Regions from separate parts of the Candidatus Rhodoblastus alkanivorans genome, predicted to be linked through region 1. Evidence: predicted binding sites of a transcription regulator. Region 1 holds the regulator's gene; the other holds the start of a gene.
The links. The regulator LexA, encoded in region 1, represses DNA repair genes until DNA is damaged. The targets are predictions, from matches to a motif close to TGTTCNNNNTGTGTTCNG.
Positions count from the first base shown of each region.

Region 2: the regulator LexA is predicted to act here: its motif matches at 2,743-2,760, upstream of dnaE (DNA polymerase III subunit alpha).

Region 1 is NZ_JAIVFP010000001.1:2,243,478-2,248,437, reverse strand. It holds gene K2U94_RS10565 (hypothetical protein) at 1-1,238, opposite strand, end outside; gene K2U94_RS10560 (helix-turn-helix domain-containing protein) at 1,534-1,986, shown strand; gene lexA (transcriptional repressor LexA) at 2,350-3,054, shown strand; gene cynS (cyanase) at 3,299-3,787, shown strand; gene K2U94_RS10545 (ComEC/Rec2 family competence protein) at 3,797-4,960, opposite strand, start outside.
Region 2 is NZ_JAIVFP010000001.1:1,956,957-1,961,916, reverse strand. It holds gene dnaE (DNA polymerase III subunit alpha) at 1-2,589, opposite strand, end outside; gene K2U94_RS09050 (ABC transporter ATP-binding protein) at 2,960-3,667, opposite strand; gene K2U94_RS09045 (lipoprotein-releasing ABC transporter permease subunit) at 3,660-4,960, opposite strand, start outside.

The sequences.
Region 1 (4,960 bases):
ACCCAGCCGGGGATTTGCGCCAGATAATGCCGTTCAAACCGGCCGAAAAAGCCCTCGATTTCCTTGGCGCGGGCGTTATACGGCTTGGCGTTCACGACATTGCTTTCGCGGCCGAAAACGACCCTGTGGCCGAGAAGCTTCATTGCGTCGTCGACGAATTCGGCCCAATTATATTCGGACCCGTTGTCGAGGTAGAGCGTTCCCGGCATCCCCCAGGCCGTGGCCATGCGCAGAAAGCTCTCGATGACGTGGGCGTTGGTTACGCCTTTGCCTTCCTCCAGGATGACGACATCGAGCCACGCCCTTTGGGTCCCCGCGTCGAACCATGCGATAAATTTCGCGTGACGTTGGAAACCCTCAATTTTGGGCAAGAGCACGTCGGCGCTATGCACGTCGCCGTAGATCACGTCGCACGGCGCCAAGCCGCTCACGCCGCGAAGAATGCCCGGCAAATCGTCTTGGAACGCCTTGCGATCGCGGAGGAAGACGCCGGCTTTGCGCGCGATCCGTTCCGCCTTGATGAAATTGTCGGGCAACGCGCAAATGTCGGCCGATGCTTGAAAGCCGGCGGCGCGGCTAAGCTCTATGAGTTTCCGCTCAGCCATCAGGCGGATGTGGCCGAAGGAAGCCAGGTTCTTGTGCTCTCCCCGGATGTAAAGCCGCAATTCAGAGGCGATGCGTTTCTTGACTTCATCGTCAAAAGGAACGGAGCTGTCCCATTTTTGGGTTAGGATGACACGCTTTTGGCCTGCGTCCGAACGCTTTCGCCGCGCCAAACCGGCTTCAGCTTGGTCTTCATGGCGTTTGACCCAACGCATGATCGTGGCGACGGAAACATATTCCATCCGGCCGGTGCGCGGGTTAAGGAGTCGTCGTTGCGCCTCTTCGCGTGCCGCTTTCGCCCTCCCTTCCGACCCCTTAGGATGGGTAACAACCCGCATGACCAGGTCGTAGCGAATGTCGCGCTCTATTCGCGTAATGTCGCCGGGCGCTGGAGCTGCAACCGCGGTTGAAACACGCTTTAAACGCTCTTGAATGTAGGCGGGCAGGCTATCGACTTTGACTTCGTATTGACGCCCGCCGCGGCCGCCGCGCCCGGCGACTTCCCGGACAACCAAGCGCGCGCCGTTCCAAGTCGCCGACGGGTTCTTGCTGGCCCGCATGATGGCGCGTTCAATCGCCCGGCTCGATATGGCTGCTGCGTCGGCGATGACGGCGATGGGAAGGAAGTCCCTCACGCTACTTTCTCGGGGAACAGTTCTGCAAGGAGACGCTGACGAAGTTCGTCCGCACGTCGGCTGTGGCGTGCTCCTTTCAACGCCTTTTCCGCGGTTTGCCTGTTAACGCCGGCTGCATTACACCAAGCATTGAGGCTGGAATTTCGCGCGACTAATGCCGCGCGGACGGTCTGATACAGATCGTCTGACCCGGCAATTGTAATTACGAGAGGGAGGGTGCGAACGATTTTGGGCATTGCGCCGCCTAATGTCTTATTTCGGTGCATTTTGTTCAGAATAACGCACATTTCGGTATATGGCAAGCGACTACGACGATGCCAGACTGGCGGAGGCGCTACGCGCCGTGATAAAGAAAAAGCGAGTCTCAATGAAACTAATTTCGGAGAAATTAGGGATTTCGTATCGCACTGTTCAGAATTACATAAATGGTGAAAACCGTATTCCTGCCGATTTTTTCTTGCGTCTGGCACATTTGTTGCGCATAGACGCGGACTATTTTATATATGGCGACTTTCGACCGCACCATTCCGATCTTTATGACGCTGTTTGCGGATCGCTTATTGAGCTTGGCCTTATGCCATCTTTGGGGCCTGAGACGCCTCAGCACGAGCGCGAAAAGGCATTAACACTGGCGGCCCGAATGACAGCCGATTTGGAGGCCCGATATGATCGCTTTCGGGCAGAAGGCGCGTTCGGTCCCTTCGTCTCGCACCTTTCGTTTGGGCGCCGCGAAACCAAGACCGGTTGATGTTCGGCAAAATGTTCGCCAATCGTGGGATTTGGCGTAGCATGTTCGCCAATCCTTTTTGAAAATGTATAGAAAAATCAACAGCATCGCACATACGGAAAATCAGCCGAGTGTTCGCCAATCCGGTTTGGCGAACACTACACACCTACAAGGTTGTTATTAAAGAGATTTTCGAGTCCCGGCGTGCAATTACCGAATTCCGGGATTTGCAATTAATTTTACGCGCTCCAGCAGCAACCATCTCACATCTTTTCGATTGCAGAACCAAGCGCGAACATCTATCTTCCGTTCATGATTTGTATTGGCGTGATTCTGAAGCGCCAAAGCAACGCCGGATGCGGCAAGATTAGACAGGGCGCGGCCATGCTGACCAGGAAACAAAGCGAATTGCTTCGTTATATTCATGAGCGCCTGAAAGAGACCGGCGTGCCTCCATCCTTCGACGAAATGAAGGACGCGCTCGACCTGCGCTCGAAGTCCGGCATTCATCGCCTCATCATGGCGCTGGAGGAGCGCGGCTTCATCCGGCGCCTGCCAAATCGCGCCCGGGCGCTGGAAGTTTTGCGGCTGCCCGAGTCGTCAACCCCGGCGGCGCCGCGCGGCGGACGTTTCGCGCCAAGCGTCATCGAAGGCAATCTCGGCAAGACCCGGCCAGTCGTCGCGGGCGACCCCTCCGATTCGAGCCAGAACGTCGCCATCCCCGTCATGGGCCGCATCGCGGCCGGCACGCCGATATCGGCGCTGCAAACACGGTCCCACAGCATCGCCCTCCCCCCGGACCTGTTGTCCAACGGCGAACATTACGCGCTCGAAGTCCGGGGCGATTCGATGATCGAGGCCGGCATTCTCGACGGCGACACGGTGGTCATCAAGAAGCAGGAATCCGCCGAGTCGGGTGAAATCGTGGTCGCCTTGATCGACGACGAGGAGGCGACCTTGAAGCGCTTGCGCAAGCGCGGCGCCTCGATCGCGCTGGAAGCCGCCAATCCGGCCTATGAAACGCGGATCTTTGGGCCGGACCGGGTCCGCATCCAGGGCAAGCTGGTGAGCCTCGTGCGCAAATATTGAGCGGAGTTTTCGCGGACGACGGGAAAAGCGACGAAGAAACTCATGCATTATTTCAATATGTTAGATGGTTAATTGTTTCCCGTCGCGCCTTTAGCTCACGGTCGCAGTGACAGCCGGAAGGGTCGCTGCGCTGAATTTCTGGCGTTATTCCATGGACAAATTTTGAGCTCAGTTCTCTGGCGGGCCGGGGAATTGACGCTTAACCTCTGTGAAGGCGTTTTGTCCCTGGCAAAGGAGTATGCGCATGACCCGCGATCAACTCACCGAACGCATTCTCGACATCAAGCGCGAAAAACGCCTGACATGGCAGCAGATCGTCGAAGCGACCGGCGAAATGGCGGATGTGCTGATCGTCGGCGCGCTGCTCGGCCAGATGCGCCTTCCCGAGGCGCTCGCGGCCAAGTCTGCCGCTTTTCTCGGCCTGACCAAGTCGGAAGAGCGGATGCTGACCGAGGTTCCGATGCGCGGCCAGAATTCGCCGATGCCGCCGACCGACCCCCTGCTCTATCGCTTTTACGAACTGCTCATGGTCAATGGACCGGCGATGAAGGAACTGATCCAGGAGGAATTCGGCGACGGCATCATGTCGGCGATCGATTTCGACATGGCGATCGAGCGCCAGCCCGACCCCAAGGGCGACCGGGTCAAGATTTCCATGTCCGGCAAATTCCTGCCCTACAAATATTACGGCGCCGGCCCCGGCGTGCCGCCGAATGGCGCCAAGAACGGATAATCAATCCCGCTATTCCCGCGAATCGTCCTTCGTCGCGGGCGACTCCGGCGCGGCGGCGGGACGCAATGGCGCAAGCGCCCGGCGGCGCGGCGCGCGTGACCAGGGGCGATCCTCGCCTGGCGCGCGGGTTGTGCGCCATTCCATGCCTTTCGGGCCGAAAGCCAGTGTCACCGCCCCGGTTTCCCGGAGCTTGCGGCGGTCGAGCAGAATTTTTGGCGTGCAATAGCTCGGCGCATAGAGCGGCGAAATGACGACCTGCGCCCGGGCGCAATCCTCATGGAAGGCTTCGCCGTCGAGCACCAGGGCCGCCGCTTCGCCATTGCGCATTACGCCGACGCAACCGAGCGTGTCGCAACGGCCGGCGGCTTCGGCTTCGGACGCCGGGCGCAGGTCGGCGTCGGCGCGCAGCCATTGTTCGGCGGCAAAGGAATCGCGCCTTTTGCCGAGAAGCGCGAGGCGCCCTCCGGCGTCGCGCAAAGCCGCATATTCCCCGGTCGGCGCCACGGCGAGATCGAAGCGCTGTCCGCTCGCCGCCCCCAACAGGCCCAGGCCGACCAGCGGCAGCGCCGTAAGCTTCATCAGCCGCGTCCGCCACAAGACGGCGGAGAGAACCGCGAGCGTCAGGCAGGCGATCGACCAGGGCGCGAAAGCCGGCAGGGCGATAGTCGCGCCCGGCGCCGACCCGATCCAACGCGCGATCGTCATGATCATGCCGACGCCCGCGCCGAGATAGGACCAAACCAAACCGTCCGCGCCGAAAGGCGCGAGCAACGCGCCGAGCAACGCCGCCGGCACCGCGAAAAGCTCGATCATCGCGAGCGTCAGCGGATTGCCGATGAGCACATAGGGATTCAATTCATGAAAGTCATAGGCCATGAAAGAGGCCGTCGCGGAGGTCGCGCAGAAGGTGGCGGCCAGTGCGCCGAACACGCGCAGGCGGCTGATTTCCCCCATATGGTCGGCGAGCCCCCGCGCTTCGCGCTCGGCCTCGGTCCCGACCGCCTTGGGCGCGGGATTTGGCCTCCCGCTCGCCGCGCCGCGCGATTCGTAAACCGCAATCAGCGCGGCGACGGCCGCGAAGGATAGCTGGAAACTCGCGCCAAGCAGCGCCTCCGGCTCCCAAGCGATCACCGCCAGCGCCGCGAAAGCGAGATTGCGCATGGAAAGCGCCGG
Region 2 (4,960 bases), 290 kb from region 1:
CGATCTTGCGCCGCGCGCCCGCACCAAAGCCTCCGCCTGCCCCTCGCCCACACCCTTCACCGCCGACAAGGCATAGCGGATCGTGAGGACGCCCGAGGCGTCGCGATGAACGTCAAAATCCACGCCGGAGCGGTTGACCGAAGGCGGCTCGACCTTGATGCCGAGACGCGTCGCCTCGTTGCGGAATTCCGCCAGCTTGTCGGTGTTGCTCTTGTCGAGCGTCATCGAGGCGGCGAGGAATTCGACCGGATGATTGGCCTTGCACCACGCGGTCTGATAGGCGACCAGGGCATAGGCTGCGGCATGGCTCTTGTTGAAGCCGTAATCGGCGAATTTCGCCAGCAGGTCGAAGATTTCATCGGCCTTGGCTTTTTCAATCCCACGCTCCACCGCGCCGTCCACGAAACGGGCGCGCTGCTTGTCCATTTCCGCCTTGATTTTCTTGCCCATCGCGCGGCGCAGCATGTCCGCCTCGCCGAGCGAATAGCCCGACAGGATCTGGGCGATCTGCATCACCTGTTCCTGATAGATGATGACGCCGAATGTCTCCTTCAGCACGGACTCGATTTTGGGATGGAGGTAATCGGCGTCCTCCTCGCCATGTTTCACGGCGCAATAGGTCGGGATATTGGCCATCGGCCCGGGACGGTAGAGCGCGACCAGCGCGATAATGTCCTCGAAACGGTCGGCGCGCATTTCGGCCAGCGCCTTGCGCATGCCCGCGCTTTCCACCTGGAACACGCCGACCGTCTCGCCGCGCCCGAGCATGTCGAAGGTTTTCTGGTCGTCGAGCGGGATTTTCGACAGATCGACCTCGATCCCACGCTGTTTCAGCAACGCGACGCAGGTTGAAAGCGTCGTGAGCGTCTTGAGGCCCAGAAAGTCGAATTTCACCAATCCGGCCTGTTCGACCCATTTCATGTTGAACTGGGTCGCCGGCATGTCGGATTTGGGATCGCGATAGAGCGGCGTGAGTTGATCCAGCGGCCGATCGCCGATGACAATGCCCGCGGCATGGGTCGAGGCGTTGGAGTAAAGCCCTTCGAGCTTCTGCGCGACCTCCAACAGCTGCCGCACTCGCGAATCCTGCTGCGCGGCTTCCTGCAGGCGGGGCTCGGAATCGATCGCCTGTTTGAGCGAGACCGGCGCGGCCGGGTTCTGCGGCACAAGCTTGGCGAGCTTGTCCACGAGGCCAAGCGGCATTTCCAGCACCCGCCCTACATTGCGCAACACGCCGCGCGCCAGGAACGAACCGAAGGTGATGATCTGCGCCACCCGATCCTCGCCATAGCGGCGGCGGACATAGGCGATGACCTCGTCGCGGCGGGTCTGGCAGAAATCGATGTCGAAATCCGGCATCGAAACGCGCTCGGGATTGAGGAAGCGCTCGAACAGCAGCGAAAAGCGGATCGGATCGAGATCGGTGATGGTCAGGGCATAGGCGACCAGCGAGCCCGCGCCCGAGCCGCGCCCCGGCCCGACCGGAATCCCTTGCGCCTTCGCCCATTTGATGAAGTCCGACACGATCAGGAAATAGCCGGGGAACTTCATCTTCTCGATGATCGAAAGCTCGAATTCGAGCCTTTTCCGATAATCCTCCTCGGTGTGGCCGGGCGCCGGGCCATGGGCGCTGATCCGGTCGGCGAGGCCGGATGCGGCCTGAGCGCGCAATTCCGCCGCCTCGTCGACGCCTTCGTTGAAATTAGGCAGGATCGGCTTGCGGGTGCGCGGCCGATAGGCGCAACGCAGCGCGATTTCGACGCTGTTCCGCGTCGCCTCGGGCAGGTCCGCGAACAAAGCGACCATTTCCGCGCGGGTTTTGAAGCGATGCTCGGGCGTGAGCTTGCGCCGGTTGTCCTGGCCGACGACGGCGCCGTCGGCGATGCACATGAGCGCGTCATGGGCGTCATAATCGGCGGCGACGGCGAAATAGGGCTCATTGGTCGCAACCAGCGGCAGGCCTTCGCGATAGGCCATGTCGAGCAGGAAGGGTTCGACCTTCTGCTCGCTTTCGAGCCCGTGGCGCTGGATTTCGATATAGAATCGATCGGCGAACAAGGGCGCCAAAGCGGCGAGCCGCGCCTGCGCGACCTCGGGCTTGTCGAGCGCGAAAGCGCGGTCGAGCGGTCCGGTCGGACCACCGCTCAGCGCGATCAGACCTTCGCTCGCCGCCGCAAGCTGTGCGATTCCGACATGGGGCGAATCGCCGGGATCGACCATGAGCCAGGCCTGCGAGACCAGCCGCATGAGATTGGCGTAGCCCTGCTCGCTTTGCGCCAACAGCACGATATTGCCCTTGCCGGCGTCCAGCGCCAGACTCTCGCCGCGCGTGCGAAAATTTTCCACGTCGCCAAAATCCAACGTGAGCTGGCATCCGACGATGGGCTGCACGCCCTCCTTCGCGAATTTTTCGGAAATCTCCAGGGCGCCGAACAGATTGTTGACGTCCGTCACCGCGACCGCGGGCTGGACGTCGGCGAGCGCGAGCTTCAGCAATTTGCTCACGCCGATCGCGCCTTCGCGCAAGGAAAAAGCGGTATGAACATGGAGATGAACGAAGCCGACTTTCTCGATCATCCGCTCGACCATTGCCCGCCTCCCACGCCTGAATTGGATTACGATAATGCGGCCGTGAACCGCAAAGGTCCCGCCCCAATATAATCTTTCGACAAAAACATGTGGATAACGTCTGTTTTCGTAATGTTCGCTTGATATTCTATATTTATTCCGATGACGACGAACTGTTCAAGATTTGTTGCCTTCATGACATATCACGTAAAAACAAGAGATTACGAAGCAGCATCCTGTGGATAAGCTGGGAAGCGCCTTGTGGATAAGTTGCGTGGCCGAACATCCGCTTTTGCGGCTAGATTGCGGCAATCCTGAGGTTTTACGGCGGTCAAGAGCGCCATAACGCATTGCACGCAAATGTGGCGGCAGGGCCACAGCCGGTTTCAGTTCACGGCATTTCCGCCAGCAGTCCGTTGCGCAAGGTCAGGCGCCTGTCCATGCGCGCGGCAAGGTCGACGTTGTGAGTCGCGATCAGCGCCGCAAGGCCAGTGGCGCGCACCAGCGACATCAGCGCCGAGAAAACTCGGTCGGCCGTTTCGGGGTCGAGATTGCCGGTCGGCTCGTCGGCCAGCAGCAAGCCCGGCGCATTGGCGACCGCACGGGCGATGGCCACGCGCTGCTGCTCGCCGCCGGACATTTCCGACGGCCTATGATTGGCGCGCGCCGCCAGGCCGAGATAATCGAGCAACTCCAGCGCCCGGCGCCGCGCCTCCTGGCGCGGCAGGCCGGCGATCATCTGCGGCGTCATGACATTTTCCGTCGCGGTGAACTCCGGCAGGAGATGGTGAAACTGATAGACGAAGCCGATTCGGTTTCGCCGCAGGGCCGTGCGCTGCGAATCGTTCAGGCCCGAGGTCGGCTGGCCCTCGATCTCGACCTCGCCGCCGTCCGGCCGCTCCAATAGCCCCGCGATATGGAGCAGGGTCGATTTGCCGGCGCCCGAAGGCGCAACCAACGCCGCCGCCTGGTGCGGCCACAGCACGGCGTCGGCCCCGCGGAGAATTTCGAGAAAGCCGTCGCCCTCGCGGTAGCGCCGCGTGACCCCGGTCAGTTTCAGCGTCGGCCGCCGAGCGTTTTTTGAAGCCTCGTCATTCATGGCGCAGGGCCTCGACCGGATCGAGCCGGGCGGCGCGCCACGACGGATAGAGCGTGGCGAGGAAGGACAGGCACAGGGTCAGCACGGCGATCCCACCGACCTCGTGAAGATCGAGCGACGACGGCAGTTGCGACAGATGGTAGATGTCGGCCGGGAACAGGTTGAGGTTGAAGGTCCGGTTCACGAAAGTGCGGATGTTTTCGAGCTGCAGCGCCAGCGGCACGCCCAAAGCCGTGCCGAGAATCGCGCCCGTGGCGCCGATGGAGAGGCCGGTAAGGATGAAGACGCGCAGGATCGAGCCGCGCGTCGCCCCCATGGTCCGCAGGATGGCGATGTCGCGGCCCTTGTCCTTGACCAGAAGAATCAGCCCCTGGACGATCAGCAGCGAGGCCACCGCGACGATGATCGCGAGAATGAGGAAGATCGAATCGCTCTCGACCTTGAGCACGTCGAAGAAGCTCTTGTAGCGCTGCCGCCAGTCCGTCAGCATGATCGGACGGGTGATGGCCTGGACGATCCGCTCGCGCACCGCATCGACCTTATCGGGATGGGCGACGAAGCCCTCGATGATATTGGCCTCGTCGGGGCGGTTGAAAAAGGCCTGGGCCTCGGCGAGCGGCATGAAGACGATCAGCTGGTCGAAGTCATAGAGGCCGGACTGGTAGATCGCCTTGACCGGATAGGCCTTGAGGCGCGGCGTGACGCCGAACGGCGTCTGCGCCCCTTTCGCGGTGAGGATCGAAACTTTGTCGCCGACCTGAACGCCGAGCGTCTCCGCCAGTTTTTCGCCGATCACCACGCCCACTTTGTCGTCGAAATGGTCGAGCGTCCCCTGCCGGACATTGCCGACAATGCCCGGCAGGCGCTTGAGGTCGGCCTCGGTCACGCCGCGGACCAGCGCCCCGGTCTGCTGCTGGGGCGAGGAAATGCCGGCCGCATTCTCCACCATGGGAAAGGCGAAGGTGATTCCGGGGATTTTCCTGAGCTGGGCCGTCACCTCGCGGTAATCGGTGAGCGGCGTGTCGATCGGCTGGATGAAAATATGGCCGTTGACGCCGATCAGCTTGGAAATCATCTCGTCGCGCATGCCGTTCATCACCGACATGACGACGATCAGGGACATCACGCCGACGGTGATTCCGGTGACGGAAAGCCCGGCTATGGCCGACGGCAGCCAGCGATTGCGGCGCGAGCGCATGTAGCGCAGGGCCAGCATGCGCTCATAGGCGCCGAAAGGCGCGGCGCCCGATCCTTCGGCGGCGGCGGCGCCGAATCGCGCAAAAAACCGGGTGA